DNA from 4 places in the Mesorhizobium sp. M2E.F.Ca.ET.209.01.1.1 genome. Region 2 is predicted to be linked to each of the others. Evidence: predicted binding sites of a transcription regulator. Region 2 holds the regulator's gene; each other region holds the start of a gene.
The links. The regulator LexA, encoded in region 2, represses DNA repair genes until DNA is damaged. The targets are predictions, from matches to a motif close to TGTTCNNNNTGTGTTCNG.

Region 1 (7,836 bases), on a different contig from region 2:
CATCACCTTGGCGACGATCGAGGCCGCGGCGATCGACTGCGAGCGCTGGTCGCCCTTGATCAGCGCCCGGCCTTCGCAGGCGAGGCCGGGTGGAACGTCGCGGCCGTCGGCCAGGGCGAGTTTCGGCTGCAGCGAGAGACCCGCGGCGGCGCGGCGCATCGCTTCGAGACTCGCTTTCAGGATGTTGCTGTTGTCGATGCCCTCGGCGCTGATCGAGGCCATCGAGACGCTGAGCGCCGAGCCGAGAATCTTGAGAAACAGCGCCTCTCGCTGCAAATGGGTCAGGCGCTTGGAATCGTCGAGGCCCTCAGGAATATTGGCGGGGTTGAGCACCACCGCCGCCGCCACCACCGGCCCGGCGAGCGGACCGCGGCCTGCCTCGTCCATGCCGGCGACCGGCCACAGCCCATCGGCCATCGCCTTCGTCTCGATCGAGAAGTCGGGCTTCTCGACCATTTCAAAGAGAAGCGGAGAATCGGAACGCGCGCGAGCCATGGTGCGGCGAGGTTCGCATCGGCTCCGATTCTCCGCAAGTCCCTCCGGGTCGGGTGGGGCGCCGGACCGGGAGGGCACCGTCTCACAGCCGGGGGACAGGGGCCGGACGGGATTCTTGAAACAGGTAGCAATCCCAGACGGAAAACCGCTTTGCCTGGAACTGCTTAGGGCCGGCCGTCACGGCCGGCGCCATCTTCAAAGCAGCATCAACTGCTCGCTGGCGCCGGAGCCTGCGACGAATTGATCGATGCGAAGCTGCCGTCGTTCGGCATTGAGGCCGAGGCGCTTGGCGGCGATCTCGAAGCGGCGGCCAATCTGCCAGGCATAGGGGCCGGCGCCCTTCATGCGCTTGCCCCATTCGGAATCGTAGTCCTTGCCGTCGCGCATCGAACGGATCAGCGACATCACATGCCGGTAGCGGTCCGGATAGTGCCGCAACAGCCAGTCCTTGAAGATCGGCGCCACTTCGAGCGGCAGGCGCAGGATGACGTAGCCTGCCTCCCGGGCGCCGGCGGCACGGGCCGAATCGAGGATGCGCTCCATCTCCGGATCGTTGAGGCCGGGAATGATCGGCGCCACCATCACCGAGGCCGGGATGCCGGCGTCCGACAACTGCCTGATCGCCTCCAGCCGTTTCGTCGGCGTCGACGCGCGCGGCTCCATGGTTCTGGCCAGCATGCGGTCCATCGTCGTCACCGACAGCGCCACCTTGGCAAGACCGCGCTCGGCCATGCGCGACAGGATGTCGATGTCGCGCGTCACCAGCGCCGACTTCGTCACGATGCCGACCGGGTGGCCACGCGCCTCCAGCACCTCGAGGATCTCGCGCATGATCCGGTACTGCTTCTCGATCGGCTGATAGGGATCGGTGTTGGTGCCGATGGCGATCGTGCGCGGCTGGTAACCCGGCTTCGACAATTCCCGGTCCAGCATGCGCGCCGCATCCGGCTTGGCGAACAGCTTCGATTCGAAATCCAGCCCCGGCGACAGACCCATGAAGGCATGCGTCGGCCGGGCGAAGCAGTAGACACAGCCATGCTCGCAGCCGCGATAGGGATTGATCGAACGGTCGAAGGAAATGTCCGGCGATTCGTTGCGGGTGATGATGGTGCGCGGCTTCTCGACCTGCACCTCGGTCTTGAAGGGCGGCAACTCTTCCAGCGAGTTCCACCCGTCGTCGAAGACATGCCGGCTGACCGGCTCGAACCGGCCGGACGGGTTGATGCCGGCCGAGCGGCCGCGATTGCGGTCGGGCCGCACGCGCATGCCGCTCTGCTCGATCATCGCGTTTGCCATCTCGGCTCTGCCTGCTCCGAAAGCGGCAATGTCGGCGCGCACGATCTGTTCCATTTTCGCCCTCTCCCAGGGACTGTCGGCAGGCTGTCGAATCGCTCTGTTCATGAAACTATTCCTATTTTCTTGACGAGAACAAAGCAAGAACTTTTTCGGCTGGAAGCGTGAACTGGCGCAAGCCTCCGCTTTCCGCTATTCGGCTAGGCATGCTCAGCGTTCTCATTGAGACCCGGAACGACGAAGAGGGACTTGCCCGCACGCTCGCCTCGCTGGTCGGCGGCGCGGTCGAGGGCGTCGTGCGCGACGTCATCGTCTGCGATCAGGGCTCCACCGACCAGACGCACCGCGTTGCCGAGCATGCCGGCTGTCACTATGTGACCAGCGGCATCGGCGCCGGCATCGGCCAGGCCAAGGGCGACTGGCTGCTGCTTCTGGAACCCGGCGCCCGGCTCGCCGAAGGCTGGATTGACGAAGTCGTCGCCCACACGGCGAAGCAAACCATGCCGGCACGCTTTTCGCGTGCCCGCGCCGATCGCGCGCCTTTCCTGGCCCGCGTCTTTTCGGGCAACCGTGCGCTGGCCGAGGGTCTTGTCATCAGCAAGCGCCAAGCCTCCGCTCTGGCAAAGAGCGCGCGCAGCGCCGAAGCCTTGGCCAGGGGGCTCGCGACCAGGCGGCTGAACGCCGAAATCTGGGTGGCGCCGCCGAAGTGACGCCGGCATATCGGCTTGGATCGGTGGAGCGGTGAGGCGGGTTCACAGCCCCCGAATTTCCACCGGCATCCAGGCGCTGCGGCGCCTGGCCAGGCGTTGCTCCCGGTTCTCGGCATCGTAGCGGACCGGGATAGGCTTGCGGGAGAACTGCTCGCGATCGTCGAGCGCGTTGACGATAACGATCGCCCTGGCGTCTTCGCCTTCTCCGGCGACTGCCGCGACATAGACGCCGCACTCGCGGCAGACGAGATAGTCGGCTGTGCGCAGGCCGAAGCGATAGGTCTGCAGGCGTTCCCTGTCGGTGACCGAGATAGCCAGCCTGCCGTTCGGATCGGCGGCCGCGCGCGAGCCGTGCCGGGTGCAGAACGAGCACTGGCAGGCGCGGACTTCCAGTTCGGCCGGGTCGAGAGTGGTGGAGAAATTCAGGCGGATATTACCGCAATGGCAGCCGCCGCTGTGAACGCCCATGATGGATTGTCCCTTGTTCGCGCACACAAGGTACTTTGCCGGCGCCGGCTTCGAAATGGCGCCACAAAGCCGTCAGTGCCTTTCGGCCTGTAAAGTAGAGGCCGACCGGGTGCTTTGCCTATGCTTATGAGGCAGGCTTGCCGCCGCGCCTGAGATGCTCGTCCAGCCGCGGCATGATCTCGACGAAGTTGCAGGGCATGTGGCGGTAGTCGAGCTGAGCCTTGATGATGCCGTCCCAGGCGTCCTTGCAGGCGCCGGGTGAGCCCGGCAGCACGAAGACGAAGGTGGCGTTGACGACCCCGCCGGTCGCCCGGCTCTGGATCGTCGAGGTGCCGATCTTGTCGTAGGAGATGCGGTGGAAGACTTCCGAAAAGCCGTCCATGCGCTTTTCGAAGATCGGCTCCAGCGCTTCCGGTGTCACGTCGCGGCCGGTGAAGCCGGTGCCGCCGGTGGTGATGACGACATCAATGGTTTCGTCCTTCGACCAGCCGAGCACCTTGTCGCGGATCTTCTCGCGGTCGTCGGTCACGATGTCGCGCGCGGCAAGCACATGGCCGGCTTGCGTGATGCGGTCGGCCAGCGTCTGGCCGGATTTGTCGTCGGCAAGGCTGCGGGTGTCGGAGACGGTCAGCACCGCGATGCGCACCGGGATGAAAGGCCGGCTCTCGTCAAGCTTCGCCATCGCTCCCCTCCATGCTGCGGGTGGCGGCCACGAACCAGTCGGGGTGGCGCGCGCGGATCGCGATCGCCCCGCGCTTGGCGACATTGCCGGTCTCGAACAGGCCGAAGCACGTGGCGCCGGAGCCCGACATGCGCGCGAAGGCGGCGTCAGCACGTTTGAGTGCGTTGAGCGCTTCGCCGATCGCTGGTTGGATCGATCGGGCAGGGGGCTCGAGATCGTTGCGGGTCGTCTCCAGCCAGTTGCGGATGGCGTGGAATTCGAGGCGCTTCGGCAGCAGCGGCAGCGGCGGCAGCGGCGGCAGCGCCGCGTTGTCGCGGCTGGAGAGCGCCTTGAACACGTCCGGCGTCGAGACGGCAACGCCCGGATTGACCAGGACGAGGCCGAGCGCCGGGAACGCGGAGAGCGGCGACACCTCGTCGCCGATGCCGCGCGCGACAAGCGGCTTCGACTTCAGGCACATCGGCAGGTCGGCGCCGAGCGAAAGCCCGATCCGGGCCAGCGAAGTGTCGTCGATATCGAGCTTCCAGATCCGCGCGAGGCCGTTGAGCGCGGCCGCGGCGTCGCTCGACCCGCCGCCGACGCCCGAGGCGACCGGCAGGTTCTTTTCCAGCCTGATGGCGACGGGCGGCGTGCGCTGCGCGCCGGCTTCCCGGCGCAGGGCATCGCGCGCCTTCACCACCAGATTGCCGTCGCCGAGCGGCAGGCCGGCGGCATATCGGCCGGATACGGAGAACTCGTCGTGCTCCGCCGGCTCGATCTCGAGCCGGTCGCCAAAGCGTGTGAAGACGGCAAGGCTGTCGATGAGATGATAGCCGTCGTCGCGCCGGCCGGTGACATGCAGCGCCAGGTTGATCTTGGCCGGCGCGAGCCACGTCCGGACCTCTGTGCCGGGCTCCAGGATGTCGGCTGCTGACGAGATGGGATCAGTCCTTGGCGAGACGATATTCGCCGGTCTTGGGATCCTTGACCAGCGTGCCCATCGTGCCGTTCGCCGCCTGTTTCTCGGTGCGCCGGATCTTGGCCGTCACGCGCTCGGCCTCGCGCACGAAAGCGCGGTAGCCGAAATAGGCGGCGGCACCGACAACAGCGAAGAAAACGATCTGCGGCATGTCCAAACTCCTCCCGCGTCCTCGCGGCAAGGCCGGCCGGATGGGCTCGGTCAAGCGATCATGCTATCCGCAATCATGGCTTTTTCAAAGCCCGAAGCGCGCCCACAGCGCGCGCTCTTCCGCCGCATCGAGGATGCCGCCGGCCGCGGCCTGCGCGATATCGGGCGCCGAGAAGCGCGAGCCGAACAGGCCGAAACGGCCAAACAGGCCGCGCGGCGCGGTGATCAGCTTGAGCTGCGTCTTGTCGCCGAAACGGGTCTTGAGCACGCTGCGCATGTCGCCCAGCGCATCGACAAGGCCGAGCTCGAGGCCTCGCTTGGCGGTCCAGAACAGGCCGGTGAACAGGTCCGGGTCGTCTTTTAGCTTGCTGCCGCGCCGCTCCTTGACGAGATCGATGAAAGTCTCGTGCACTTCAAGCTGCAGCGCCTTCAGCCGCTCGACGTCCTCCTTCTTCTCGGGCTTGAACGGATCGAGCACCGCCTTGTTCTGCCCGGCGGTGTGGACGCGCCGCTCGACGCCGATCTTCTTCATCAATTCGGGGAAGCCGAAGGAGGCCGAGACCACGCCGATCGAGCCGACGATCGAGGACGGGTCGGCGAAGATCTCGTCGCCGGCGACCGCGATCATGTAGCCGCCGGAAGCCGCCACATCCTCGACGAAGACCAGCACCTTCTTGTTCTTCTCCGCCGCCAGGTCGCGAATGCGCTTGAAGATCAGCCGCGACTGCACCGGCGAGCCGCCCGGCGAGTTGATCGAGATGGCGACCGCCGGCGCGTCGAAGCCGAACGCCTTTTCGATGAGGCCGGCCGTCGAGGCGAGCGACAGGCTCGGCCGGAACTGGCCGCCGCCGGCCATGATGGCGCCCTGCAGCCGGATGACCGGAATGGTGACGACTGTCGAGCGCCAGGATTTCGGCAGCAGGCGGTTGAAAAGGCGTTTCACGAACGGGTATCTCCGGACAAGATGCAAAGGAGCAGGGTAAGATCAGGCAAGTCGGTAATGTCTTTCGGGCGCGATGTCACCTTGCCTGCCATGTAGGCATTCGCCGGCCAACGGCAATGCTGCATCGCCGGCTACGGTTCAATCGCCGAACAGCGATGCCAGGCCGTTGTTGATCATTTCCGTCCGCTCGCTCGGCGCGTTGCCGGATGGCCCGTGCAGGGCGAGCGGCGGGCGGATCGACAGTTTCCCGCGCGCGCCGAGCACCGCCCTGACGACGATGCGGATCGCCGCCGCGTCCGGGCGCGGATGCACGCACAGCAATTCGGCATCGCCGAAGCGCCCCTCGATCGCATCGAGGATGGCGACGAGCTGTTCGGGCCGGGCGATGACGGCCAGCCCGCCGCGCGGCCTGGCGACGGCGGCGGCGCTCCTGATCCAGCGCTCGAACAGCCCGTCCTCGCCAACATGCGCCTGCCGGCGCAGCGCGTCGGGCGTCGAGCGGTCCTGCGCCGCGTTGAAAGGCGGGTTCATGATGACGAAGTCGAAGGAATTGTCGGCCAGTCCGGCTTCGACTCGTGCCCGGCCGGTCAGCGTCACGTCGGCCGTCAGCAGCGAGGCGCGGTCGCCGAGATGCGCATTGCCGGGATGCGAGAGCGTGGCGGCGGCGAACCCTGCCATTTCGGCGGAGCGCTCGACGAGCACGGCCTGGGCCGACGGGCAGCGCGAGAGCACGGCAAGGGCGGCAGCACCAGCCCCGGCGCCGAAATCGGCGAGCCGCCCGGAAAAATCGGCCGGCACGGCGGCCGCCAGCATCATGGCGTCCATGCCGGCGCGATGACCGCCCCGGCTCGGCTGCACCAGCCAGAAACGTCCGCGATGGAAGGCATCGACCGTGTGCGCCGGCGTATCTGGGGCGGTTGTCGCAGCCATTATTTCTGGCGGATCTCGTTTTCGATGCCGGCATCCTTGAGGATGCGGCGCGCCGCATCGGCCTTCTCGGCGTCGACCATGACGCGCTTCTGCAAAAGGCCGATCGACCCTTCGAGCACGCTCATATTCTGGTCGGCGACGAAACAGGCGATGCCGGCGTCGCGCATCAGCGATTCGACAAAGGAGATCACGACGGCGTCATTGGTGCGGACAAGCTCGATCATCGAACGAAAATCGCAGGTTGCGGCGTTCGTGTAAACGTGCGGGTAAACACAGCGTCGGCAGAGCGCGCCAATTCGCCTCTTGCCGTGCCCGGTTGTGCCGCCCTAGAGTCGGCGCGGGATCAAGGGTGCCGTGGGTGCGCGCTGCTCGTGCGCGTCAATGTAGACGGGAGTTGTCGTGGTGGGTGTCGTTCTCAACATCGAAGGCAAGCGGGAACCCGCTTCCATCAAGGATCTGATCGATCTGACGGCCGCCGACATGGGACGCGTCAACGAACTGATCCTGTCCAAGGCCGGCTCCGACGTCGAGATGATCCCGGAGATCGCCAACCACCTGATCTCTTCCGGCGGCAAGCGCCTGCGCCCCATGTTGACGCTCGCCGCCGCGCAGATGTTCGGCTATTCGGGCGAAGGCCATGTCAAGCTCGCGACCGCCGTCGAGTTCATGCACACGGCGACGCTTCTGCATGACGACGTGGTCGACGAGAGCGCGCTGCGCCGCGGCAAGAAGACGGCGCGTATGATCTGGGGCAACCAGGCGAGCGTTCTGGTCGGCGATTTCCTGCTCGGCCAGGCGTTCCGCATGATGGTCGAGGTCGGTTCGCTGGAGGCGTTGGACATCCTGTCGGCCGCCGCGTCCATCATCGCCGAAGGGGAGGTGATGCAGCTTGCCGCCGCCAAGAACCTCGACACCACCGAGGACGAGCATTTCGCCGTCATCAAGGCCAAGACCGCGGCGCTGTTTTCGGCCGCAGCCGAGGTCGGGCCGGTGATCGCCCAGGCCTCGCGCACCGATCGCGCCGCATTGCGCTCCTACGGCATGAATCTCGGCCTCGCCTTCCAGCTCATCGACGACGCGCTGGATTATGGCGGGTCGAGCAAGGATCTCGGCAAGAATGTCGGCGACGATTTCCGCGAGGGCAAGGTGACGCTGCCGGTGATCCTCGCCTACCGGCGCGGCACCAAGGCCGAGCGCAGCTTCTGGA
Region 2 (7,836 bases):
TCGCCCTGAACGCGGTCGTTGACGATCGTCACGCCCTCGGTCGGCGCCTTGATGCGGATCGCGCCCTTGACGCCTGCCGGCGCCTCGGACGGATCGCGGTCGCGCCACTGGCCGTTGTAACGCGGCGGCAGGCCCTTGGCGCGGGCCGCCTCGCGCATTGCCTCGAGCTCGGCCGGCGTCTCATAGGCGTAGTAGGCCTTGCCCAAGCGCACGAGCTCCTCGGCCACCTCGCGATGGCGCGGGGCGCGCTCGAACTGCGATACGGCCTCGCCATCCCAGGAAAGGCCAAGCCAGGTCAGTCCGTCGAGAATGGCGGCAGTCGCAGCCTGCGTGGAACGCTCGCGATCGGTGTCCTCGATGCGCAGCAGCATCGTGCCGCCGGTGTGCCTGGCATAGAGCCAGTTGAACAGCGCCGTGCGCGCCCCGCCAATATGCAGGTAGCCTGTAGGCGAGGGGGCAAAACGGGTGACGACCTTGTCGGACATGGAACTCTCGAAGAAGCACCTGAAAAAATGCATGTTTCGCGCAGACTTCCACGCGATCGGCGTTCATGTACCATAGGCGGTCTGGGGCGCAAGGGGCAGACCCGATGGCTGGACGTGGCCGGGGCGTGAGGGAGGGCGGGGAAACGACAGCTGGCGTCAGCGAGCGCCTGATGTTTGCTCATGCCGCGCCTGCCGAAGAACCGCCGGTTTCGCTTCCGGAACTCCATCCGCCCGCCGAGCTACCGCCGCCCGGTGGCGGTGCGCTGCAGCCAGCCTCGCCAACAGCCATCGTCGGCAGGATCCGAAAACAGCTTGGCACCGTTTCGCTTCCTGCGCTGCGCCGAAGCGTTGCCGTCGCTGCCGCCACGGAACTCGACCGCGGCGTCGGCTTCCTGCTGGTGCCGGTGTTTCTGGCCGCCGGCGTCATCTATTACTTCTCGCTGAGCACCGAGCCCGATCTCTATAGGCCGCTTGCGGCGGTGGCCCTGATGGCTCTTTGCGCGGCGGTGTCGCGCTCCTGGCAGAAAACGCATCTTGTCTTCATGGCATCGCTTTTCTGCGCGCTCGGGTTTCTCGCGGCCAAGGTGGAGACCTGGCGGATGGCGACCCCGATGCTGGGTTCCGAAATCCAGACACGGCTGACCGGCCGCCTGGTCACCGCCGAAGCGATGGCCAATGGCCGTGTGCGGCTGACCATCGACGTCATGTCCGCCGAGCATCCGACGCTGCGCTACGCGCCGGACCGCGTTCGGCTGTCGGCGCGCAGGATCCCGCCCGGCATGACGGCCGGGTCGATGCTCACCGGCTATGTCAAGCTGCTGCCGCCGACCGGCCCAGTTCGGCCGGACAGCTACGACTATTCCTTCGATAGCTATTTTGCCGGAATAGGTGGCAGCGGTTTTTTCCTGGGCGACCCGAAGCTGATTGCACCGACTCCGTCTGCGCCAACGGGGGTGCTGTTGGGCGCAAGCATTGCATCGGCCATAGAAAACGCGCGCGAAGGGATCGCCGACCACATCCGGAGCAGCATCGGCGGGTCCGAAGGCGAGATCGCGGCGGCGCTGATCGTCGGCGTGCGCGCCGGCATTCCGGAAGCGATCAACGAGTCGATGCGACGCACCGGCATCTACCACATTATCTCGATCTCCGGTCTGCACATGGCGCTGGTGGCCGGCACGATCATGTTCCTGCTGCGCGGCGCTTTCGCGCTGTTTCCGGATTTCTCGTCGCGCCGCCCGGTGAAGAAATACGCCGCTGCGATCGCGCTTGCCTCGATTGCCGCTTACCTCGTCATCTCCGGCATCGTGGTGGCGGCCGAACGGAGCTTCATCATGCTCGCCGTGATGCTGATCGCGGTGCTCTTTGACCGCGCGGCGCTGACGATGCGCAACCTGGCGATCTCGGCGATTGCCGTCATCCTTGTGTCGCCACATGAAGTGGTCGGCCCGAGCTTCCAGATGTCCTTCGCCGCCACCGCTGCCTTGGTCGGGGCCTATGCCGGCTTTGCCGACTATCGCGCCGGCAAAGCGACCGCGCCGCTGGCAAAGCATTCGTTCCTCGGATACCTGTCGCGAAAACTGGCGGTTGGCGTGGGTGGCGCCGCTGTAACCTCGCTCATTGCGGGCAGCGCGACATTGCTGTTTGCGATCTGGCATTTCCAACGCGTGTCGCCGCTCAGCCTGCTGGCCAACCTCGCGGTGATGCCGATCGTTTCGCTGATCGTCATGCCGTTCGCCGTGTTGAGCGCGCTCGCCATGCCGTTCGGCTTCGACGGTCCCTTCCTCTATGTGATGGGCAAGGGACTGACAGCGATGATTGCCATTTCGGCATGGATTTCCGAGCGCTCGCCGGTCGATGCCGTGGGATTGATCTCGATCCAGTCGGTGCTGCTGGCGACAATCGCGCTGGTCATCGCGACCATGGCCACCACCTGGCTAAGGCTCGCCGCTGTTCCCTTCGCCCTCGCCGCGCTGCTGGCGATCCCGCATGTGCGCACGCCGGATGTGCTGATCTCGGAGGATGCGCATCTGGTGGCGATGCCGATCGGCGGCGGCGAACTTGCCGTCAACCGCGAACGCTCCAACGAGTTCACCACCGACAATTGGAAGCGGGCGCTGAAAGCCGAGGAAATCGTGCCGCCGGAGACGTTTGCCAAAGACGCTCTCGACATCGCCGATCCTGTCGACCTGCCACCAGGATCGCCCTTCTATTGCACCGGTGACCTCTGCATCGGCCGGCACCCTTCCGGCGCGATCGTCGCGCTTGCCGAAAACCGCGACAGCGCCCGGCCTGCCTGCGGCTTTGCCGACCTCATCGTCATCAACGATGCGACGGCCTACAATCCCTGCTGGGATCCGCGTGTGCTTGTCGTCACCAAGCGCCAGCTGGCGCGTGACGGCAGCGCCGCCGTCTTCTTCGATCCACAATCGGCAACGGCCCGCCCAGCCATCCAATATGCCGTCGAAAAGCCATATCGGCCCTGGCACGAGCAGCGCAAATACTCGCGCGAGGCGAGGGGGCTGCCGCCTTATGAAAAGCCCTGAGAGGGCCAAGCCCTCGCAGCCGGATCAGTAGCGCCTGATCAGCCCGACGAGCTTGCCCTGCACCTTGACCCGATCCGGTCCGAAGATCCGGGTCTCGTAGGCCGGGTTGGCAGCCTCCAGCGCGATCGAGGCGCCCTTGCGGCGGAAGCGCTTGAGCGTCGCTTCCTCATCGTCGACCAGCGCCACAACGATCTCACCCGGGCTCGCCGTGCTGGCGTTACGGATGATGACGGTGTCGCCGTCGAAGATCCCGGCCTCGATCATCGAGTCGCCCTTGACCTCCAGCGCATAATGCTCGCCGCCCATGATCATGTCCGGCGGCACCGAGATCGAATGCGTCTGGTGCTGGATGGCGTCGATCGGAACACCGGCGGCGATTCGGCCCATCACCGGAATGGACACGGCCGAAACGGCGTCGTCGTCATTGCTCGGCGTCGGCGTACGCGAAGGCGCTGCCGGCTTGACCTGGCGGCTTAGATTGCCCTGGCCGCCCTGGATGACGCTTGGCGAAAATTTCCTTGCGGCATTCAGGCCGGGCGCGATCGAGTCGGGCAGCCGCAAGACCTCCAACGCGCGCGCCCGGTTTGGCAGCCGGCGAATGAAGCCGCGTTCTTCCAGCGCCGTGATCAGCCGGTGGATGCCGGACTTCGAGGCCAGGTCCAGCGCTTCCTTCATCTCGTCGAAGGATGGAGGAATCCCGCTCTCCTTCAGGCGTTCATGGATGAACATCAGGAGTTCATGTTGTTTGCGCGTCAGCATTGGCGGCCCCCATGGGTTCCGAAACCAGAATCAGAAAAACAAACCCAGAACAAACACTATCTGTTCCAGTTGTGTTCCGCAACCGTTTAAAGTTTAATGAATTTCTTAAGGCTGCCGAAAGAATGTTGCATCCGACGGTGCCCGGCCGCCGGCGGCTGGGCTGTGTCATTGATTCCGCTCGATTTTGCAATTCTCCTTAAGCTGAAATTGAGAGGCGACACCGTCGCTGAGGCACCGAGGGTTTCGCGTCGGCTCATTCATGCATGCACCGTACCGTGAACGAAACGAACCCAAAATGCCAACCTTGGCGACGATTCCGGCCCTCAGCCTTTGCCGTCTATGGACCAGCTAACACAGGACAGAAGGTTCTTGCCGTGCCGCTGACGGTGATGAGACAACTCCTCGGTCGCCTGAGGATGTAGCGGCACGGTTCGAAGCGGAGGCGGTAGCACAATGAGGGGAATTCCCGATCTTGCCGAGGTCGAGGCAATGGATGCCGCGGACCCGCTGCGCGCCCTGCGCGATCGCTTCGTTCTGCCGGAAGGGGTGATTTACCTCGACGGCAATTCGCTCGGCGCTGCTTCAATCAACGTCTTCAGCGAGATCGAGAAGTCAGCGAAGCAGGAATGGGCGCGGGATCTCATCCGCGCATGGAACACCGCCGGCTGGTTCGACATGCCTGTCCAGCTGGGCGACCGGCTCGGGCGTCTGATCGGCGCCGCGCCTGGCCAGACGGTGGTGTGCGACACAACCTCGATCAACATCTACAAGGTCCTGCATGCGGCGCTCGCGATGCGGCCCGAGCGCCCGGTGATCGTTGCCGAGGGCGACAGCTTCCCGACCGACCTCTATATGGCGGAAGGGGTGGCCTCGACGCGGCCCGGCACGGTGCTGCGGCTCGAAGGCGTCGATGCCCCGACGATCGAGGACCTGATCGACGACGATGTTGCCGTCATCCTGGTCAACCACGTCAACTACAAGTCCGGCCGGCTGCGCGACATGGCCGCCCTGACCCGCAAGGCCCATGACGCCGGTGCGCTGATCGTCTGGGACCTCTGCCACACGGCCGGCGCCCTGCCGGTCGATCTCGACGGCTCGAATGCCGATTTCGCGATCGGCTGCACCTACAAATATCTCAATGGCGGGCCGGGCGCGCCGGCCTTCATCTATGCCGCGACCCGCCACCATGGCGACATTAGCCAGCCGCTGAGCGGCTGGTGGGGGCATGCCAGGCCGTTCGCGTTCGAACAGGGTTATGCCGCCGGCTCAGGCATCCGGCGGTTCCTGTGCGGAACGCAGCCGGTGCTGTCGATGCGGGCGCTGAAAGGCGCGCTGGATCTTTGGGACGAAGTCGACCTGACGGCCGTGCGCGAGAAGAGCGTCGCGCTGACGGATCTGTTCATCCGCCTTGTCGAAGCTAGATGCGGCGCGTTGGGTCTCGAGCTGGAAGGCCCGCGCGACGGCGCCGAACGCGGCAGCCAGGTGTCGTTCGCCCATCCGCATGGCTACCAGGTGATGCGCGCCTTGATCGAGCGCGGCGTGATCGGCGATTTCCGAGCGCCGTCGACAGTCCGTTTCGGCTTCACGCCGCTCTATGTCGGCTACCGGGACGTCTGGGACGCCGTCGAGGTGCTGGAAGACATCCTGCGCACCGGCGCCTGGCAAGAGGCCCGCTATGCGGTCAAGGAGGCCGTCACGTGACTTCGAATGGCATGCCGAACAAAGACAACTCGAAATCGATCTGATCGCGGGAGGGGACGGTGCTGGGACACCGCATTGTCGACTGGGATGACGCCTACGCCAACGGCGCGAACATCGCCGGCGGCGACCGCTGGCCGGCTGCCTGGGACGGCCCGGCTCACGCATTTCGCGAAAAGTTGTTGGCGCAGAGCAGGGCGCGGCTCGACATCGTCTATGGCGAGGCGCCGCGCAACCGGTTCGATCTCTTCCTCCCGTCCGCCGTGCCGAGGGGGCTCGTGGTGTTCATCCACGGCGGCTACTGGATGGAGTCGCACAAGAACTCCTGGTCGCATCTGGCCGCCGGCGCTGTCGGTCGCGGCTTTGCCGTCGCCATGCCTTCCTATACGCTGTGCCCGCAGACCAGGATCAGCGGCATCGTCAATGAAATCGCGGCCGCGATCGGCAAGGCGGCGGCCATGGTCGACGGTCCGCTGATACTGAGCGGGCACTCGGCCGGCGGACATCTCGCCAGCCGCATGGTGACCGAGGGCTCGCCGCTGGGGCCCGGCGTGGCGCGGCGCATCCGTCAGGTCGTTTCGATTTCAGGCCTGCACGACCTCCGGCCGCTGATGTTCACCGCCCTGAACGAGACCCTGAATATCGACGAGCGGGAAGCGTTGAGCGAAAGCCCGGCTTTGCTGCGGCCCCGGCAGGGAGCCCGCATCACCTGTTGGGTCGGCGGCGGCGAGCGCTCGGAATTTCTTCGCCAGAGCGCATTGCTCGCCAACATCTGGACTGGGCTCGGTGCCGCCACCGGTTCAGTGGTCGAGCCGGATCGGCATCATTTCAACGTTGTCGATGGTCTCGCCGATCCGGACCATCCCCTGACGCGGATGCTGGTGGACGAATAATGATCGGCGTTGTCGATGTATCAGCGCAGCATAAGCACGCTGCATTCGGCGCCAATCTCCGCGGCCGGCGCGAAGGGCTCGCGCACGATCAGGCCGTTGGCGTCGGCGAGCATCCTGAGCATCGACGAGTCCTGGATGCCGAAGGGGGTCGCGACCAGCGTGCCGGAGTCATCGCGCACCACGGCGCGCACATAGTCCTGCCTGAGATCGTTGGCCTGCATCGCGGCGCCCAGCCGGGCCGTTCGCACGTCCTGCCTGAAATCGCGGCCGCCGAGCCGAGCAAGCAGCGGTTTCAGGAAGAGCTGCGAGCAGACGATGCTTGCCACCGGATTGCCGGGCAGGCCGATGCAGCGGATATTGCCAAGCCGGCCGAACATCAACGGTTTGCCGGGGCGCATGGCGATCTTCCAGAAGTCGAGCTGCATGCCTTCGCCCGTGAGCACGTCATGGATCAGGTCGTGGTCGCCGACAGAGGCGCCGCCGAGCGTGACGATGACGTCGGCGGCCGCCTCGACCGCTTTCCTGACCAGCGCGGCGATCGCTTCCTTGCGGTCGGCGGCGATGCCGAGATCGAGCGCCTGCGCGCCGACCGACTGCGCGGCGGCGGCAACGCCATAGGCATTGGAGGAAATGATCTGATCGGGGCCGAGCGTGCTGCCCGGCGGCAGCAATTCGTCTCCGGTGGCGATGATCGCGACCAGCGGGCGCCGCACGACATTCAGGCTCGGGTGGTTGGCAGAAGCCGCCAGCGAAAGCGCCGCCGCATCGAGCACGCGACCCTTGTCCAGCAGCACGTCGCCCTCGCCGAAATCGAGGCCACGGCGCCGGATGTTGCGTCCTGGTACGGTTGGTTCCGTTACTTCGACCTTGCGGTTGCCAAGGTCGCGGACGTTTTCCTGGATGACGACGGTGTCGGCGCCTTCAGGCAGCGGCGCGCCGGTGAAGATGCGAACCGCCTGGCCGTCGCCGACGGTTCCGGCAAAGCCGCGCCCGGCAGGTGCCATGCCTATCACTTCCAGCTGGGCTGGGACTGAGGCCACATCGGCGGAACGCGCGGCATAGCCGTCCATGGCCGAGGCGTTGAAGGGCGGCTGCGTGCGCAGTGCCACAACCGGCTGCGCCAGGACCCTATCGGCTGCTTCCGCCAGCGGAATGCTTTCAACGGGCAACGGTGCTGCGCCGTCGAGCAGGCGTTCGAGCGCTTCGGCGATCGGAACCAACGGCATCAGGAATCGGCCTTGTAGTCGCCCGACTTGCCGCCGGTTTTCTCGACCAGCCTTATGCCGGAAATCACCATGCCGCGATCCACCGCCTTGGCCATGTCGTAGATGGTGAGGCAGGTGACCGAGGCGGCGGTCAGCGCCTCCATCTCCACGCCGGTCTTGCCGGTGACGCGGGCTAGCGCCGTGACCTTGAGGCCGGGCAGCGCGCGGTCCGGCTCGATCTCGACGGCGACCT
Region 3 (7,836 bases), on a different contig from region 2:
CAGATTTCTCAAGGAGGACGACCTCAAGGCGCTCAAGGATGCCGGTCTCGATTTCCTGCGCATGCCGGTCGATCCAGCGCCCTTTCTTTCGGACCGGACCGCGGCCCTTCGCGACGACCTCTATGCCAGCGTGCTCGACTCGGCGCGCATGATCAACCGTGCCGGCCTGAAGGTGATCGTCGATCTGCATCTGATCCCCGCAGGCGGCAACCGCAAGATCGGCATGAGCGAGGTCATGCGCGATCCGGCGGTCTTCGATGCCTATGCCGAGTTGGTGCGAAAGATGGCGCGGACGCTGGCCAAGGAGGACCCCGGCCAGGTCGCGCTCGAATTGATGAACGAGCCGATCGTCGATTGCGACGCGAACGGCACCAACCTTTGGCCCGACCGCCAGAAAGAGCTGTTCGCGGCCGCGCGAGCTTCCGCCACCAGGCTCACGCTGATCCTGACCGGCGGCTGCTATTCGAATGCGGCCTCCCTGGCAAAAGTCGACCCGAAAGCGATCCCGGACGACAACATCCTCTGGACCTTCCATTCCTACGATCCGTTCCTTCTGACACACCAGGGCGCGACCTGGGCCGGCGATTTCATCCAATACGTCACCGGCCTGCCCTATCCGCTGACAGCCGTTCCGAAGGCGCAATTGGACATGACGCTGGACACGATCCGCGACCGGATAAGGGCCGAGGCGCCCTGGGCGCGGCGGAGCGGGATGCTCGCCTATCTCGACGAACAGCTGGCAGCGATGGACAGTCCCGAAAAGCTGGCCGTCGTCATGGATGCGCCGTTCAGGACGGTCGACGCCTGGGCGAAGGCCAACGGCATCAAGCCGCAGGATATCACGCTTGGTGAGTTCGGCATGATCCGCAAGGAATACGGCAACGGCTTCGTCATGCCGGCCGCATACCGTGCCGCCTATGTGCGCGACATGATCGCCCGCGCCGAGGCGCATGGCTTTTCCTGGTCGGTGTGGAGCTATGGCGGCGCCTTCGGCATCGTCGATGCCTTCGACGGCGAGAAGGCGGAGCCCGACGTGATGGATGTAATCCGCCAACTTCCGCGTTAGTACCAGCGATGCTACCAGTTCCGCGCTGGCATCGGGGGATTGGGCTATGCGCTCGCTGCTTTACACGACCGGATCACCTTTCGCGCGCGGCGTTCGCGTCGTGCTCGACGAAATCGGCCTCGACTACGAGCGGCGGGAGGAAACCACAACGCCATCCGCCGCGTCCCGCGCCGAATGGACGCCGGCGCTTCAAGTTCCGACGTTGCGTGATGGCGACCTGACGCTGTGGGAAAGCGGCGTGATCGCCGAGTATCTGCTTGCCACCTATCCGCAGCGAGCCGGGGATGATCCGGCTCTGGCGCCATCGATGTGGCGGGCGGGATCGGAATGGCAGGACCGGCTGCTCTTTGCCTCGATCCAGACGCTCGGCACCGCCGCGACGACGATCAGCCAGATGCGATGGTCCGGAGTGAGGCATCACGGCAATTCGCATCTGACGCGCTGCGCCGAACGCATTGCCCATCTGATCGGGTGGCTGGAAGGACGGATCGACCGCGACGGCGAGGGATTTTTCGGCAAGGTCGTGTCGGTCCAGGACATTTTTCTCACCTTTCACCTTCGCTTCATCGCCAACCGGCCCCTGGACCTGGATACCCGGCTCGCCGCGCATCCGAAAATCGGCGCGCTTGTGAACAGGATGGAAGATCGCGCCAGCTTCCGAAACAATCCGGTGCTGTGGTGGGAGCCCGGCATCACCGGGTACGAAGCCGACGGCACCCCCATCCGCGCCAGCTGATGGAAGGTTCAGCCTAAATCGATCTGCAATATCTCCGGCCGCACCCCGAAACGGATCGGGGCGATGCTGAAGCCGAGACCGCCCGACACGATCAGGTTGCGGTCGTTCTCGACGACATGGCCATAGGCGTAGCGGTTGCCATAGGCGGAAGGCACGACCGGTGAATAGCCGAACAGCCGCACCTGGCCGCCATGAGTGTGCCCGGACAGCGTCAGCGAGACTCGCCGCGGCACCTTTGGAAAAATGTCCGGCTCATGCGCAAGCAGGATGATGGGCGCAGTGTCGCCGACCTTGGTCAGCGTGCCGGGAAGATCGTCGAGACCGGTGAGCCCCCTGCGGCCCTTGGCCTTGTTCGGCAAAAGCGCAATCTGGTCGGCCAGCCCGGCGATCCAAAAACCCTGCCCGTCCTTTTCCAGGCGCACGACGTCGTTTTCCAGCACCGGAATGCCAACGGCCTCCAGCGCCTTGCGTGAAATGGTCGGGCCTGCCCCGGCGGCTTGAGCGGAGCGATCCTCCCACCAGTCGTGATTGCCGAGGATCGAGAACACGCCGAGCGGCGCCTTGAGCCCGGAGAGCGCCGGCGCCCACTCCGATGCCTTCACCCAGCCGGTAACCATCCGGGTTCCTGCGGGGTAGTCGCCAAGCATGACGATGACGTCCGGCTGCAGTGCTTTGGTCTGCTCGGCGAGCGCTGCGATCCGCTCCGGCGTCATCCATGGCCGGCAGGCATGGATGTCGGCCAGCGCCACGACCCGCAGCTTGAGGCCGGTCGGCCAATGCGGCGGTGTCAGCGCATAGCGCTTCACATGCGTCAGCAGCATCGGCTCGATGCCGACCGCATAGGCGCCGAGCGACACCATGGCGAAGGCCGAGCCGCCGACAAGGCGCAGGAAACCGCGTCTGGTGATCATGGAATGACCCAAAGCCCCTCGGTTTTTTACCAGGAAGCTGCCTTAAAGGCGGCAATTGCGCCCTGAGCTGGGCCAAGCCGCGCAGATTCTGCGCAGATCGGCCCCTTGCCTGGCCGAGCGGCGAACAAATCTGCGTTACTCTTCCTGGAACAGGCTGATCTGCTGCTGCGCAATATCCTTTGGCGGGTCGAGACCGAGATGGCGCCAGGCATTGGCGGTCAACACCCGTCCGCGCGGCGTGCGCTGGATAAAACCCTGCTGGATGAGATAGGGCTCGATGATGTCCTCGATCGCGTCGCGCGGCTCGGAGAGCCCGGCCGCGATCGTCTCGATGCCGACCGGCCCGCCGCCGAAATTACGCGCGATCATCGACAAATAGCGGCGGTCGAGCGCGTCGAGGCCGAGCGCGTCGACTTCCAGCCTGGTGAGCGCCTCGTCGGCGATCTTCCTGTCGACATGCGCGGCGCCCGCGACGCTGGCGAAGTCGCGCACGCGGCGCAACAGTCGGCCGGCGATGCGCGGCGTGCCGCGCGCGCGGCGCGCGATCTCGACCGCGCCGTCGTCGCCGAGCGGCATCGAGAGAATGCGGGCGCCGCGGCGCACGATCTGTTCCAGCTCCTCGACCGTGTAGAAATTGAGCCGCACCGGAATGCCGAAGCGGTCGCGCAGCGGATTGGTGAGAAGCCCGAGCCTTGTCGTCGCCGCGACCAGGGTGAAGCGGGCGAGGTCGATCTTGACCGAGCGCGCCGCCGGTCCCTCGCCGATGATCAGGTCGAGCTGGAAATCCTCCATCGCCGGATAGAGGATTTCCTCGACCGCCGGATTGAGGCGGTGGATCTCGTCGATGAAGAGGACGTCGCGCTCCTCGAGATTGGTGAGCAGCGCCGCTAGATCGCCGGCCTTGGCGATGACCGGACCGGAGGTCGAACGGAAATTGACGCCGAGCTCGCGCGCCATGATCTGCGCCAGCGTCGTCTTGCCCAGCCCCGGAGGGCCGACGAACAGCACATGGTCGAGCGCCTCGCCGCGGCTCTTGGCGGCATCGACGAAGACCTTGAGATTGGCGCGCACCGCCGCCTGGCCGACAAACTCGTCGAGCGACTGCGGCCGCAGCGTCTGGTCGGCATCCTCGCCGCGCTTGTCGGGGGCAATGAGGCGGGGCGAAAGACTCATGCCGCCTTCCTTGCATAGGACCGATGGCGGAACAAGCGCTGCCTCACCGCGCCAGTTCCTTCAGGCCGAAGCGAATCAACTTCGAGGCATCCGCTCCCTCGCCGGCCGATTTCAGCGCAGCCGCAACCGCGTTCGCCGCGATGTCGCGCGAATAGCCGAGATTGACCAGCGCCGAGACCGCATCCGTGATCGGTGCTGCGGCCACCCCTTCGCCGAGCTCCTGCTTGAGGCCGACCGTGCCGGTGGCCGCGCCCGCATAGGCCGGCGCCTTGGTGCGCAATTCGGTGACGATGCGCTCAGCCACCTTCTTGCCGACGCCAGGGGCACGGGAAACCATGGCGATGTCGCGCAGCGCGATCGCGTTGGCGAGGTCGGCCGGCGCCAGCGTCGACAGCACCGCCAACGCCACCTTGGCGCCGACGCCCTGCACATTGTTCATCAAGAGACGGAACCACTCGCGCTCCAGCCCTGTCTGGAAGCCGTAGAGCCGGATCATGTCCTCGCGCACATAGGTCTCGATGAAAAGCACCACTGCCTCCCCGGGTGATGGCAGTGATGCCAGCGTGCGGGCCGAGCAATGGGCGACATAGCCGACGCCATGCACGTCGATGACGCAGCTATCCTCGTCGATCTCGTCCACCGTGCCCTTCAGCTTGCCGATCATGATTTTCCCCTCACCCCGCAATCGCCATCCGATAGGCGACGCTCGGGCGGTGATGCGCATGGCAGATGGCGATGGCCAAAGCGTCGGCGGCGTCGTCGGTATCGAAGACCGCCTTCGGCATCAGCACCTTGACCATCATATGGATCTGCTTCTTCTCGCCGTGGCCGACGCCGATCACCGCCTTCTTGACCGCATTGGGTGCGTATTCGGCGACGACCAGCCCGGCGCGCGCCGGCACCAGCATGGCGATGCCGCGCGCCTGGCCCAGCTTCAACGTCGCCGTCGCATCCTTGTTGACGAAGGTCTGCTCGACCGCCGCCTCATGCGGCATGGCCTGATGCAGCACCTCGGCCAGCCCGTCATGCAGTTGGCAGAGCCGCGTCGCTAGCGGCGCCTTGTCATCCGAGCGCACGGTGCCGGACGCGACGAAGCGCAGCGAATTGCCGAGGCTATCGATGATGCCCCATCCGGTGCGCCTCAGGCCCGGATCGATGCCGATGATGCGAATCGCTTCCCCCATGCGCCAAGTTTAACCTCGGCGGCAAGCGATGCCAGCGAAATGTGAACAAACCAGAAACGATCGCGATCCTGGGATCGCATCCAGAATCCCATTGAGCCGGCGCTCGCGGCCGGCATGCCCAGAACCTAATTCGTCACGCGACGGATGGTTTTCGACAGCCGCGTGAGAACTGCCGGCCTGGACGACGCGACCAGCTTCCATGCCAAGACAGCATTGCCCATGCGCCGCGGCAGGATTCCGATGCAAAGGAACCAGGCCGCAAGGGCAGCCCGCCGCCGCCAGGATGCGTTCATTTCCAGGCTGGCGGCGGCGCCCGCTCTTGCCAGCCCCAGCCGGGAGTCGGTCGCAACCGGATGCTGGGGCTCGTCGACGCAGAGCGAAGCCAGCCGCTCTTCCAGATGAACCGGATCGCGAAGGCCTGCATCCGGCGGTACGGTCAAGCCGATCTCGGCCGCCCGGTCGGACAAGGCTTCGAGGCGCCGGAAGTCATGCTGCATGCGCCAGCGCGCCCGCTCGGCAAGCTTCTCGTCGAAGACCGAATGGTTGGAACCGTGGATGCGGTAGGCGCCAAGGCAGGTGTCGATGGATTTTACCTCTCCGTGAAGCGGCGCGAGCGTCGCGAGATAGCCATCGGCGCCTTGCCGGAAATCGCTTTCAGGCATGGGCATTATCGGTTCCAGCGCCTCGCGGTCGAACGCCAACCCGCTTGTCACCGTCGTATGGTAGCGCCCCTTGCGCAACAATTCCGGCACGACGTCGCCCGAATCGAACGGCTGTTCCGGAGGGGGAAAGACATCCTTGATCTGCTGGTCCTCATCAACGAGATGCAGTCGGAATTGCGCCTGGACGACATCCGCGTCCCACTCGTCCAGGACCTCGGAGACGGCGTTCGGATAGAGATAATCGTCGGCGTCGAGGAAAAGAATGATCTCTCCGGTGCTCTCCTCGAACCCGGTGTTGAACGCAGCCGCATGCCCGCCATTCCTGCGCCTGAGGCACGGACGGATCTTGTCGCCGTAGGATTCGATGACGGCCACCGACGCGTCGGTCGAAGCGTCGTCGACGACCACGACCTCGACATTGCGGTGGTCCTGTTCGAGGGCGCTGTCGATGGCGCGTCCGAGAAACTGTTCGTAGTTGTAGTTGGGGATGATGATCGATACCGGAATGCGGTCCAATGGCGAATGCACGGGATCAAGCCTCGCAATCTGCTTTGGTCACAGTGACGGTGATTTTTTGCAAATCCGGCTCGGGTCGACCCGGCTGCGGCGAACGGCTGCAACTAGGGTCCCGTCGCTTCCAGGCAAGGGTGATCGTTTTCGGGAAGGCCGGCATGGCCTTCAAATACGATAACGGCCGCCGCAATATTGAAGAGCGCTCGGAATCGCAGACGTTCGACTTGCGGCCAAAACGGCTCACCAAATCGCGATCCGATCAAGAATATGCCGGTGCCCGTTCGCGCGTCGCTACCGCCGCGTTTGTTGCGGTGTCAGCCGCGCGCGAACGCCGTGTTCAAAAGGCTGATCTGGTCGGAAACCGGATTGGCCCGCCGGCTGGGGGCGTGCGTCTCGGCGACCACGCCGCCATAGATTTCCTCGTCCATGCGCCGCACCAGCGCCTGCAGGCGCAGCGAGCGCGTCACCAGATCGAGGAATTCCTTCGGCAGCTCGTTCCAGCCGAGCGCCTCGTCATGCGCCGACGCGGTATCGAGCCGCACCTTGGATTTCTCCGAGGCGACCTGGTCGCGCGTCATCTCGCCGGAATTCGCCGCGCGCTGCAGCAGAAGCCAGGAAGCGACCTGCATCAGCCTTGTGGTCAGCCGCATCGACTCGGCCGCATAGAGGGTCGCGGCCGTGCGCGACAATTTCTTGGCCTCGAGCCTGCCCTTGCCATCGAGATATTCGGCGGCCTGTTCGACCAGCCCCATGCCTTCCTGGTAGAGCGGCTTGAAGGATTGGGAGAAAACCCGGCGCTCCGCCAGTTTGATGGTTTTCGCGCTGCCCTTCGAAGGCTCGTTCATCGATACGCCCCTGCACTGCCGCCAGCCGATTCGACTATCCTTGCCGACGTGGCCAGCACCCTAAATGACTGAGGCTTGAAAATGCGCTTCGACGCCCATGAAGGCAAGCGCATGTTTAACAAACGGTTAACGCGGGCCGAGTTCCAGCCATCCGCCGGCGGAAGGCAACGGCCCGTCATGCGCGGACAAAAAAAGAGCCGCGGATAAGGCGGCTCTCAGGAGTTTAACAGGGAGGCGTCAAACAAAGTGGCTCCAACCACTCGGTAAGAATCCAGCAAAACTGGATGCGCATAGTAAACGCCTGTAAAGCTTAACGAAGCCTTAACGCGCCGGCGATTTTTTAAGCGAAAGCGCTTTCCTGTGCCGGAACAGGACAGCGGCCTCCCTGTCGAGATCGACCAAAAGCCGGATTTTCCGAACACCTCTCGCGGCTTCGAAACATGGCGGCCGCTGCCGCGGCATCGTTCCGAAACACGCGCCACGCAAAAGGCCGCTCCTCTCAAGCGCTACGCAAACCCGCGTCGGCGCAAATCAACAAGCACATCCGGGAGCAAACCATGGATTGGTATTCGATCGTCAAATTCCTTCACGTCGTTTCGGCTATTTTGTGGGTCGGCGGCGGCTTCGTGCTGTTCCTGCTCGGCGTGCTGGCCGAGCGCGCCGGCAACATCGAGGACAAGCTGCAGGCGATGCGCGCCACCGGCCAGCTCGGCAGCAAGTTCTTCGCGCCGATGTCGATGCTCACG
Region 4 (7,836 bases), on a different contig from region 2:
CGAGGCGGTCGCCGTCAAGCCCCAGGGCATCGCCATGATGGGCCATCCGGGCGACGCGGCGATCATGCCGCTGGCCGAGCAGGCGCATAAGGACGGCATCAAGATGATGTACCAGAATGTTCCGGTGCCGACCGTGGTGGCGGCGTTCGGCGGCGGTTATGTCGGGGCGCAGCAGGAGCAGCAGGGCCGCGCGCTCGGCGCCGAGGCGTTCAAGCTGGCCGGGCTGAAGGCCGGCGACAAGGCGATCATGATCGGCCCGTTCGAGAATGAGAGCCGCGGCGCGCGCGAGCGCGGGACGGTCGCCGCGCTGAAGGAGGCCGGCGTCGATGTGGTTCAGATCAATTCGCAAACCGAATGGGCAGCCGATCCCAATCTAGCGATCCCGCCGATCACCGCCGCGCTGCTCAACAATCCCGGCGTCAAGGCGGTCGGTTATCCCGGCGGGCAGATGCTCGGCAATGTCGCCACCTACATGCAGGCGGCGGGCAGGAAGCCCGGCGACATCTTCAATTTCGGCTTCGACACCAGCCCGCAGATCGTCGAAGCCTTCAAGGGCGGCTGGGTGCAGCTGACGGCCGACCAGCAGCCGTTCATGCAGGGCTACCTGCCGATTCTCAGTCTCTGCCAGCAGGTCGTGCTCGGTCTTGCGCCCATGAATGTCGACACCGGCGCCGGCTTCGTCACGCCGCAGAACTACGAGATCGTCTCAGAGCTCGCCAAGCAGGCGCTGCGCTGACCTCCCAGGCCGCCGGCCGGACCCAACCCGGCCGGCGGGACCGCCTGCGGACGAGGCAGGCATAACAGGCAATTCAAGCGAGGATCGCATGAGCGAACGCATCATCGAACTGCGCGACATCAAGAAATCCTACGGCCAGGTCTATGCCTTGGGCGGCGTCAACCTCAGCGTCGATCGCGGCGAGGTGGTCGGCCTGATCGGCGACAACGGCGCCGGCAAGTCGACGCTGATCAAGATCCTGTCCGGCGTGGTCAAGCCGACCAGCGGCGAGATCCTCGTGCGCGGCAAGCCGGTCGCCGGATGGAGCGCCGCGCGTTCGCGCGACGCCGGCATCGAGACGGTGTTCCAGGACCGGGCGCTGGCCGTGCAGCAGACCATCGTGCGCAACATCTTCATGGGCCGCGAGCTCACCGGCTTCATGGGCTGGCTGAAGGTCAACAAGGAGATCGCGGAGGCAAGCCGGCTGATGCGCGAGATCGGCTTCACCTCGAAAGTGTTCACGCCGCAGTCGATCGTCGGCCAGCTTTCGGGCGGTGAGCGGCAAGGCGTGGCGATCGCGCGCGCCATCTACAAGCAGGCGGAGCTGATCATCCTCGACGAGCCGACGACGGCGCTGTCGCTGACCGAGACGGCAAAGGTGTTCCACTTCGTGCGCCAGGTGCGGGCGAGCGGCCGCTCGATCCTTTTCATCGGCCACAACATCCACCATGTCTTCGACATCGCCGACCGTTTCGTCGTGCTCGACCGCGGCAAGGTGGCGCTGACGGCCGACCGCAACGAGGTGAAGTCGGCCGACGACCTGATCAACTTCATGGAAGACGTGGCACATCCCGGCGGCTTGCCGGGGCTGCACGAGGGCGCGGAGCAGAGAGCGTGATGAGCAAGGCCACGGAACCCGATCTGCAAACGCCTCTCAGGAGAACAAGCGGCCAGGCTGCCAAGGAGTGGAGCCATCCGTCGAACCACTGGCTGCGCGGCTTCGTGCTCGACAACCGCGCTTCGTTGGGCACACTTGCCGTCTTCATCGTCATGATGGCGGTGTTCATGCTCGCCAACCCGACCGTCTTCACCACCTGGTATCTCTACAGCTCCGTGCTGACGACGCTGCCCGTCGCGCTGTTCGTGGTGGTGCCGCTGGTCTTCGTCGTCACCTGCGGCGAAATCGACCTGTCGTTTCCGGCGACGATGGGGTTCGCCTCCTGGGTCTTCGCGCTGGTGGTGCAGGCCGGCTATGATCCATTCCTCGGCATCGCGGCGGCGCTGGTCACCGGCACGCTGCTCGGCTTCCTGGTCGGCTCGCTGGTCGTCTATGGCGGGCTGTCGTCGCTGATCGCCACGCTCGGCATGAACTTCCTGCTGCGCGGCCTGATCCAGATCATCAACGAGGGCAAGTCGACGGCGCTGACCAATCTGGCCGACAGCTTGGCCTACAAGATCTTCTCCAGCCAGATCTGGGGCATTCCGGTGCAGATCTTCTGGGCCATAGCCTTCGTCGTGTTCTCGGCGCTACTCTTCAACCGGCACCGCTTCGGCGCGCAGGTGAAGGTGGTTGGCGACAATCCGGACAGCGCCAAGCAGATGGGCATCGACGTCAAGCTCGTGCGGGTGAAGGTGTTCGTCTTCACCGGCATCGGCGCCGCGATCGCCGGCACGTTTTCGGTGATGATCAACTTCACCTGGTGGCCGACGGCGGGCGACGGCTATCTGCTGCCGGTGCTCGCCTCGGTGTTCGTCGGCGGCACGCCGACCTGGGGCGGCATCGGCACCGTCGTCGGCGGCGCGATCGGCGCGGTCACCGTGTCGTTCATCCAGACCGGCGTCGTGGCGGCTGGCCTCAGCGGCTTCTACGTGCAGTTCTTCAACGGGCTGATCATCATCCTGTCGCTGCTGGGGCACAAATGGAACCAGGCACGGTACAGGTGAGGAGGCCGGGTCACACCGGCGCGACAAACCCGTCCAGCACGCGTTTCTGGCCGGCCTTGTCGAAGTCGATGGTGAGCTTGTTGCCGTCGATGGCCGCGATGTTGCCGTTGCCGAATTTCTGGTGGAACACCCGGTCGCCGACATTGAAGGCGGATGGCGTGTCGGCAACGGATTTGGCGACCAGCTCGCCCTCGATGGTGCGGCCCTTCACCGAAGTGCGGCCGGCGCCGTAGCCCGAGTCGGTCTCGCCATAGCCGATACGCTCGACCTGGTGGCCGGAGCGGGTGCCCCAGTTGCGGTCGGTCGCCTCGGTGCGGTTGGCCTGGGCGCGCTGCCAGCCGGGCGTGGCATAGGTGTTGGAAAAGCTGCCTTGGTCCTTGGCGCCGACATTGTCGAAACGCGAGGCGCCATAGGGATTTTGCCGGCCGCCGCCACCACGTCCTGAGGCGAAGGCGCCGCCGCCATAAGGGTTGCCGTAGCCGCCATAGGAATTGCCGCCCTCGGCGATGTCGATATGGGTTTCCGGCAACTCGTCGACGAAGCGCGACGGGATGGTCGATTGCCACAGGCCATGGATCTGACGGTTGGAGACGAACCAGATATGCAGGTTCTTCTTCGCCCGCGTCAGGCCCACATAGGCGAGCCGGCGCTCCTCCTCCAGGCCGGAGCGGCCGCCTTCGTCCAGCGCGCGCTGATGCGGGAACAGGCCTTCCTCCCACCCGGGAAGGAACACGGTCTCGAATTCGAGGCCCTTGGCCGAATGCAGCGTCATGATCGAGACCGCGTCCTGCTCGGCATTCTGCTCGGCATCCATGACGAGCGCCACATGTTCGAGGAAGGAGCGGAGCGATTCATACTCCTCCATCGAGCGAATCAGCTCTTTCAGGTTCTCCAGCCGCCCGGGCGCTTCCGCCGAGCGGTCGTTCTTCCACATGTCGGTGTAGCCGCTCTCTTCGAGAATGGTCTCTGCGAGTTCGGTGTGCGGCGTGGTCTCCAGCGCCTTCTGCCAGCGCTCGAAATTGGCCGCGACCTCGCGGAGTGCTGCGCGCGGCTTCGGCTTCAGCTCGTCGCTTTCGGCGAGCGTCGCGGCCGCTTCCAGCATCGGAATGCGCATCGCGCGGGCGGTATCATGAATTTGACGAATGGTGGCTTCGCCCAGGCCGCGCTTCGGCACGTTGACGATGCGCTCGAAGGCGAGGTCGTCACCGCCATTGGCAACGACGCGGAAGAAGGCCAGCGCGTCGCGGATTTCGAGGCGCTCATAGAAACGTGGGCCGCCGATGACGCGGTAGTTGAGGCCCAGCGTGATGAAGCGATCCTCGAAGGCGCGCATCTGGAAGGACGCGCGGACGAGAATCGCCATATCGTTGAGATTGTGCTTCTGCCGCTGGTAGGCCTCGATCGCGTCGCCGACAGCACGCGCCTCTTCCTCCGAATCCCAGGCGGCATGGACATGCACCTTGTCGTCCTCAGGGTCGTCGCGGTCGGTGAACAGCGTCTTGCCGAAGCGGCCCTCATTGTGGGCGATGAGGTGGGAGGCAGCGCCCAGGATATGCGCGGTGGAGCGATAGTTGCGCTCCAGCCTTATGATGGTGGCGCCCGGAAAATCCTTGTCGAAGCGCAGGATGTTGTCGACCTCGGCGCCGCGCCAGCCATAGATCGACTGGTCGTCGTCGCCGACGCAGCAAATATTCACGCTCACGGGCTGTTCCGCGCCTGCCGGCGCGGGCCCTCCGCGGGGGCCTCGCAACGGCTCGGACGCCCGGTCGGGCTTGCGGCCTTCGGCCGAGTCGGAACTGGCAGAACGTCCCACCTGGGGGCGTTGCGCCAAGAGCCGCAACCACATGTACTGCGCGGTGTTGGTGTCCTGGTACTCGTCGACCAGGATGTATTTGAACTTGCGGTGGTATTCCTTCAGCACGTCCGGGTAGGCGCGGAAGATGCGGATCGGGTGGTAGAGCAGGTCGCCGAAGTCGCAGGAATTCAGCGTCTGCAGCCGTTCCTGATAGGCCTTGTAGAGCTGGCGGCCCTTGCCGTTGCCGAAGCTGCGGGCATCGCCTTCCGGAATCTCGTCGGGGCCGAGGCCCTTGTTCTTCCAGTTGTCGAGCATCTGGGCAAAGGTCTTAGCCGGCCAGCGCTTGTCGTCCAGCCCCTCGGCCTGGATCAACTGCTTGATCAGCCGCACCACGTCGTCGGTGTCGAGGATGGTGAAATCGGATTTCAGCCCGGCAAGCTCGGCGTGGCGGCGCAGCAGCTTCACCCCGATCGAATGGAAGGTTCCGAGCCAGGGCATGCCTTCGACATTGCCTTCGCCGATCAGGTGGCCGATGCGCTGCTTCATCTCGCGCGCGGCCTTGTTGGTGAAGGTGACGGCCAGGATCTGCGACGGGAAGGCCCTGCCGGTGGCGAGGATGTGGGCGATGCGGGTGGTGAGCACGCGCGTCTTGCCGGTGCCGGCGCCTGCCAGCACCAGGACCGGGCCTTCGGTGGTTTCGACGGCGAGCCGTTGCTCCGGGTTCAGGCCCCTCAGGTAATCGGGCGCGCTGTTCTGGCCGCTGCGGGCGGCCATGGCGCGCGCGGCTATGCCGGACGGGGCCGCCGCGGGCCGCGCATTCGGTTCATCGAAAAAAGGCATGTCTTCGGAAAAGCCCGACATCGCCCCCGAATGTAGTGATTCGGCAGCGAAAGACCAGAACTGTCTACGTTTTGTTCTAGTTTCGCGTGTCCCGGATCAACTTGACAGCCGTAGCGGGCAGGGGAAAGCTGTGACGGCAGGGCAGGGACGGCATGACGTCGCCTGGCGGCTCAATCTTGTTTGACGCAGTTCCGGACGGAAAACCGCTTCACACTTTTCCTGGAATTGCTTGATGCGCGCAACAGTCGAAGGAGCACCGTCTTGGCTGTCACCATCACCTCCCTCGTCCTCTTCCTCATCGGTCTCATTCTCGGCGGCGGCGGCATCTGGCTCGCGGTGCTGGGCGGCAGTTGGTATTATCTGATCGCCGGACTGGTGTTCCTGATCACCGGCTGGCTGCTTTTCAGGCGCAGGTCGACGTCGCTCTGGCTCTACGCGCTGTTCGTGCTCGCCACTCTGTGCTGGGCGGTGTGGGAAATCGGCTTCGACTGGTGGCAGCTCGGCCCGCGCGGCGGCGTCATCGTGCTGGTCGCGCTCTGGCTGCTGACGCCATGGGCAAGGCGCGGTCTGCGCGGGCCGGATGCCCGCGCGCCGCTGATCCTGGCCGTGCTCGCCTCGCTCGCGGTCGCAGGCTATTCGATGACGGCCGATCCCAAGGATATCGCGGGGACGCTCGGCACTGAGAAGATTACGACGGCTGCCAACCTCGGTGGCGACATGCCGGCCGGTGAGTGGCACTTCTACGGCCGCACGCCGTTCGGCCAGCGCTATTCGCCGCTCGACCAGATCACGCCGGACAATGTCGCCAAATTGCAGCCGGCCTGGACCTACCGCACCGGCGACGTGAAAGGCCCCGACGATGTCGGCGAGACGACCTATCAGGTCACGCCGCTGAAAGTGGGCGATGCGCTCTTCATCTGCACGCCGCATAATTTCGCCATCGCCATCGATGCCGCAAGCGGCAAGGAAAAATGGCGCTACGATCCGAAGATCAAGCTCGACCCCAATCGCCAGCACCAGACCTGCCGCGGCGTGTCCTATTATGCCGATGCCAAGATCGCGGTCGGCCAACCATGCGCGCAGCGCGTCTATCTGCCGACGTCGGACGCTCGCCTGATCGCGCTCGACGCCGCGAACGGGCAGGTCTGTCCGTCCTTCGCCGAGGGGGGCACGCTGAACCTGATGGCCAACATGCCCTATCCGAAGTCGGGCTATTACTATTCGACATCGGCGCCGCTGATCGTCGACGGCAAGATCATCGTCGGCGGCGCGGTCAACGACAATTACTCAACCGAGGAGCCGTCGGGCGTCATCCGCGCCTTCGACGTCGACACAGGCGCGCTGCTGTGGAACTGGGATTCCGGCAATCCGGATGTGACGACGCCGCTGCCTGCCGGGCAAATGTACACCCACAACTCGCCCAACATGTGGTCGACCGCAAGCGCCGACGAGAAGCTGGGACTCCTCTATCTGCCACTCGGCAACCAGACGCCGGACCAGCTCGGCATGGGCCGCAGCGCCAATGTCGAGAAATTCTCCTCCTCGATCACCGCGCTCGACCTCAACACGGGACAATTGCGCTGGGTGCGGCAGACCGTGCACCACGATCTGTGGGACATGGACGTGCCGGCGCAGCCGTCGCTGGTCGACGTCACGACGGCGAGCGGCGTGGTGCCGGCGCTGGTCGGGCCGACCAAGCAGGGCGACCTCTATGTGCTCGACCGGCGCACGGGCGAACCGATCATCCCGGTCAAGGAAGTGCCGGCGCCTGGCGGGGCAATCGAAGGCGATCACGCCTCGCCGACGCAGCCGGCCTCCGACCTGTCCTTCAATCCGAAGCCGCTGACCGGCGCCGACATGTGGGGCATCACCCTATTCGACCAGCTGGCGTGCCGGATCGAATTGAAGAAGCTGCGCTATGAGGGACGTTACACGCCGCCCTCGCTGCAGGGCTCGCTGATCTATCCCGGCAATTTCGGCGTCTTCAACTGGGGCGGCGTCGCGGTCGACCCGGTGCGGCAGGTGATGTTCGGCATGCCGACCTATCTCGCCTTTACGTCCAAGCTCATTCCGCGCGCGGACGTGCCGCCGCCGGGCGACAACACCAAGGGCAGCGAGCAGGGTCTGAACCGCAACGAGGGCGCGCCTTACGCGGTGGTGATGGGGCCGTTCCTGTCGCCGCTCGGCATTCCCTGCCAGGCGCCGCCCTGGGGCTATGTCGCCGGCGTCGATCTCAAGACGGGAAACATCGCCTACAAGCACCGCAACGGCACCGTCTACGACATGACGCCACTGCCCTTGCCGCTCAAGGTCGGCGTTCCAGGCATAGGCGGTCCGATGATCACGGCGGGCGGCGTCGCTTTCCTGGGCGCGGCGGTCGACGACTATCTGCGCGCCTACGACCTCACCACCGGCAGGCAGCTCTGGCGGGCGCGGCTGCCGGCGGGCGGGCAGTCGACACCGATGACCTACACCGTGGCCGACGGCCGCCAGTTTGTCGTCATCGTCGCCGGCGGCCACGGCTCGGTCGGCACCAAGCCGG

Region 1: the regulator LexA is predicted to act here: its motif matches at 1,920-1,937, upstream of EN852_RS05245 (PA0069 family radical SAM protein).
Region 3: the regulator LexA is predicted to act here: its motif matches at 5,112-5,129, upstream of ruvC (crossover junction endodeoxyribonuclease RuvC).
Region 4: the regulator LexA is predicted to act here: its motif matches at 5,356-5,373, upstream of EN852_RS29185 (UvrD-helicase domain-containing protein).

The regions. Positions count from the first base shown of each region.
Region 1 covers NZ_SADP02000002.1:376,210-384,045, forward strand. The annotation lists gene EN852_RS05240 (ribonuclease HII) at 1-495, opposite strand, end outside; gene EN852_RS05245 (PA0069 family radical SAM protein) at 691-1,845, opposite strand; gene EN852_RS05250 (glycosyltransferase) at 1,995-2,498, shown strand; gene EN852_RS05255 (aldehyde-activating protein) at 2,541-2,966, opposite strand; gene moaB (molybdenum cofactor biosynthesis protein B) at 3,091-3,648, opposite strand; gene EN852_RS05265 (4-(cytidine 5'-diphospho)-2-C-methyl-D-erythritol kinase) at 3,635-4,546, opposite strand; gene EN852_RS05270 (hypothetical protein) at 4,572-4,757, opposite strand; gene EN852_RS05275 (S49 family peptidase) at 4,842-5,699, opposite strand; gene EN852_RS05280 (methyltransferase) at 5,838-6,629, opposite strand; gene EN852_RS05285 (DUF2007 domain-containing protein) at 6,629-6,853, opposite strand; gene EN852_RS05290 (polyprenyl synthetase family protein) at 7,032-7,836, shown strand, end outside.
Region 2 covers NZ_SADP02000034.1:9,689-17,524, reverse strand. The annotation lists gene gltX (glutamate--tRNA ligase) at 1-485, opposite strand, end outside; gene EN852_RS33260 (ComEC/Rec2 family competence protein) at 590-3,028, shown strand; gene lexA (transcriptional repressor LexA) at 3,053-3,787, opposite strand; gene kynU (kynureninase) at 4,241-5,488, shown strand; gene EN852_RS33245 (alpha/beta hydrolase) at 5,548-6,378, shown strand; gene glp (gephyrin-like molybdotransferase Glp) at 6,399-7,604, opposite strand; gene moaC (cyclic pyranopterin monophosphate synthase MoaC) at 7,604-7,836, opposite strand, start outside.
Region 3 covers NZ_SADP02000008.1:32,263-40,098, forward strand. The annotation lists gene EN852_RS16370 (cellulase family glycosylhydrolase) at 1-1,066, shown strand, start outside; gene EN852_RS16375 (glutathione S-transferase family protein) at 1,113-1,802, shown strand; gene EN852_RS16380 (metallophosphoesterase) at 1,811-2,713, opposite strand; gene ruvB (Holliday junction branch migration DNA helicase RuvB) at 2,849-3,886, opposite strand; gene ruvA (Holliday junction branch migration protein RuvA) at 3,930-4,550, opposite strand; gene ruvC (crossover junction endodeoxyribonuclease RuvC) at 4,561-5,070, opposite strand; gene EN852_RS16400 (glycosyltransferase family 2 protein) at 5,196-6,260, opposite strand; gene EN852_RS16405 (DUF1465 family protein) at 6,560-7,090, opposite strand; gene EN852_RS16410 (DUF2269 family protein) at 7,648-7,836, shown strand, end outside.
Region 4 covers NZ_SADP02000022.1:77,133-84,968, reverse strand. The annotation lists gene EN852_RS29200 (substrate-binding domain-containing protein) at 1-736, shown strand, start outside; gene EN852_RS29195 (ATP-binding cassette domain-containing protein) at 825-1,613, shown strand; gene EN852_RS29190 (ABC transporter permease) at 1,613-2,659, shown strand; gene EN852_RS29185 (UvrD-helicase domain-containing protein) at 2,670-5,315, opposite strand; gene EN852_RS29180 (glucose/quinate/shikimate family membrane-bound PQQ-dependent dehydrogenase) at 5,556-7,836, shown strand, end outside.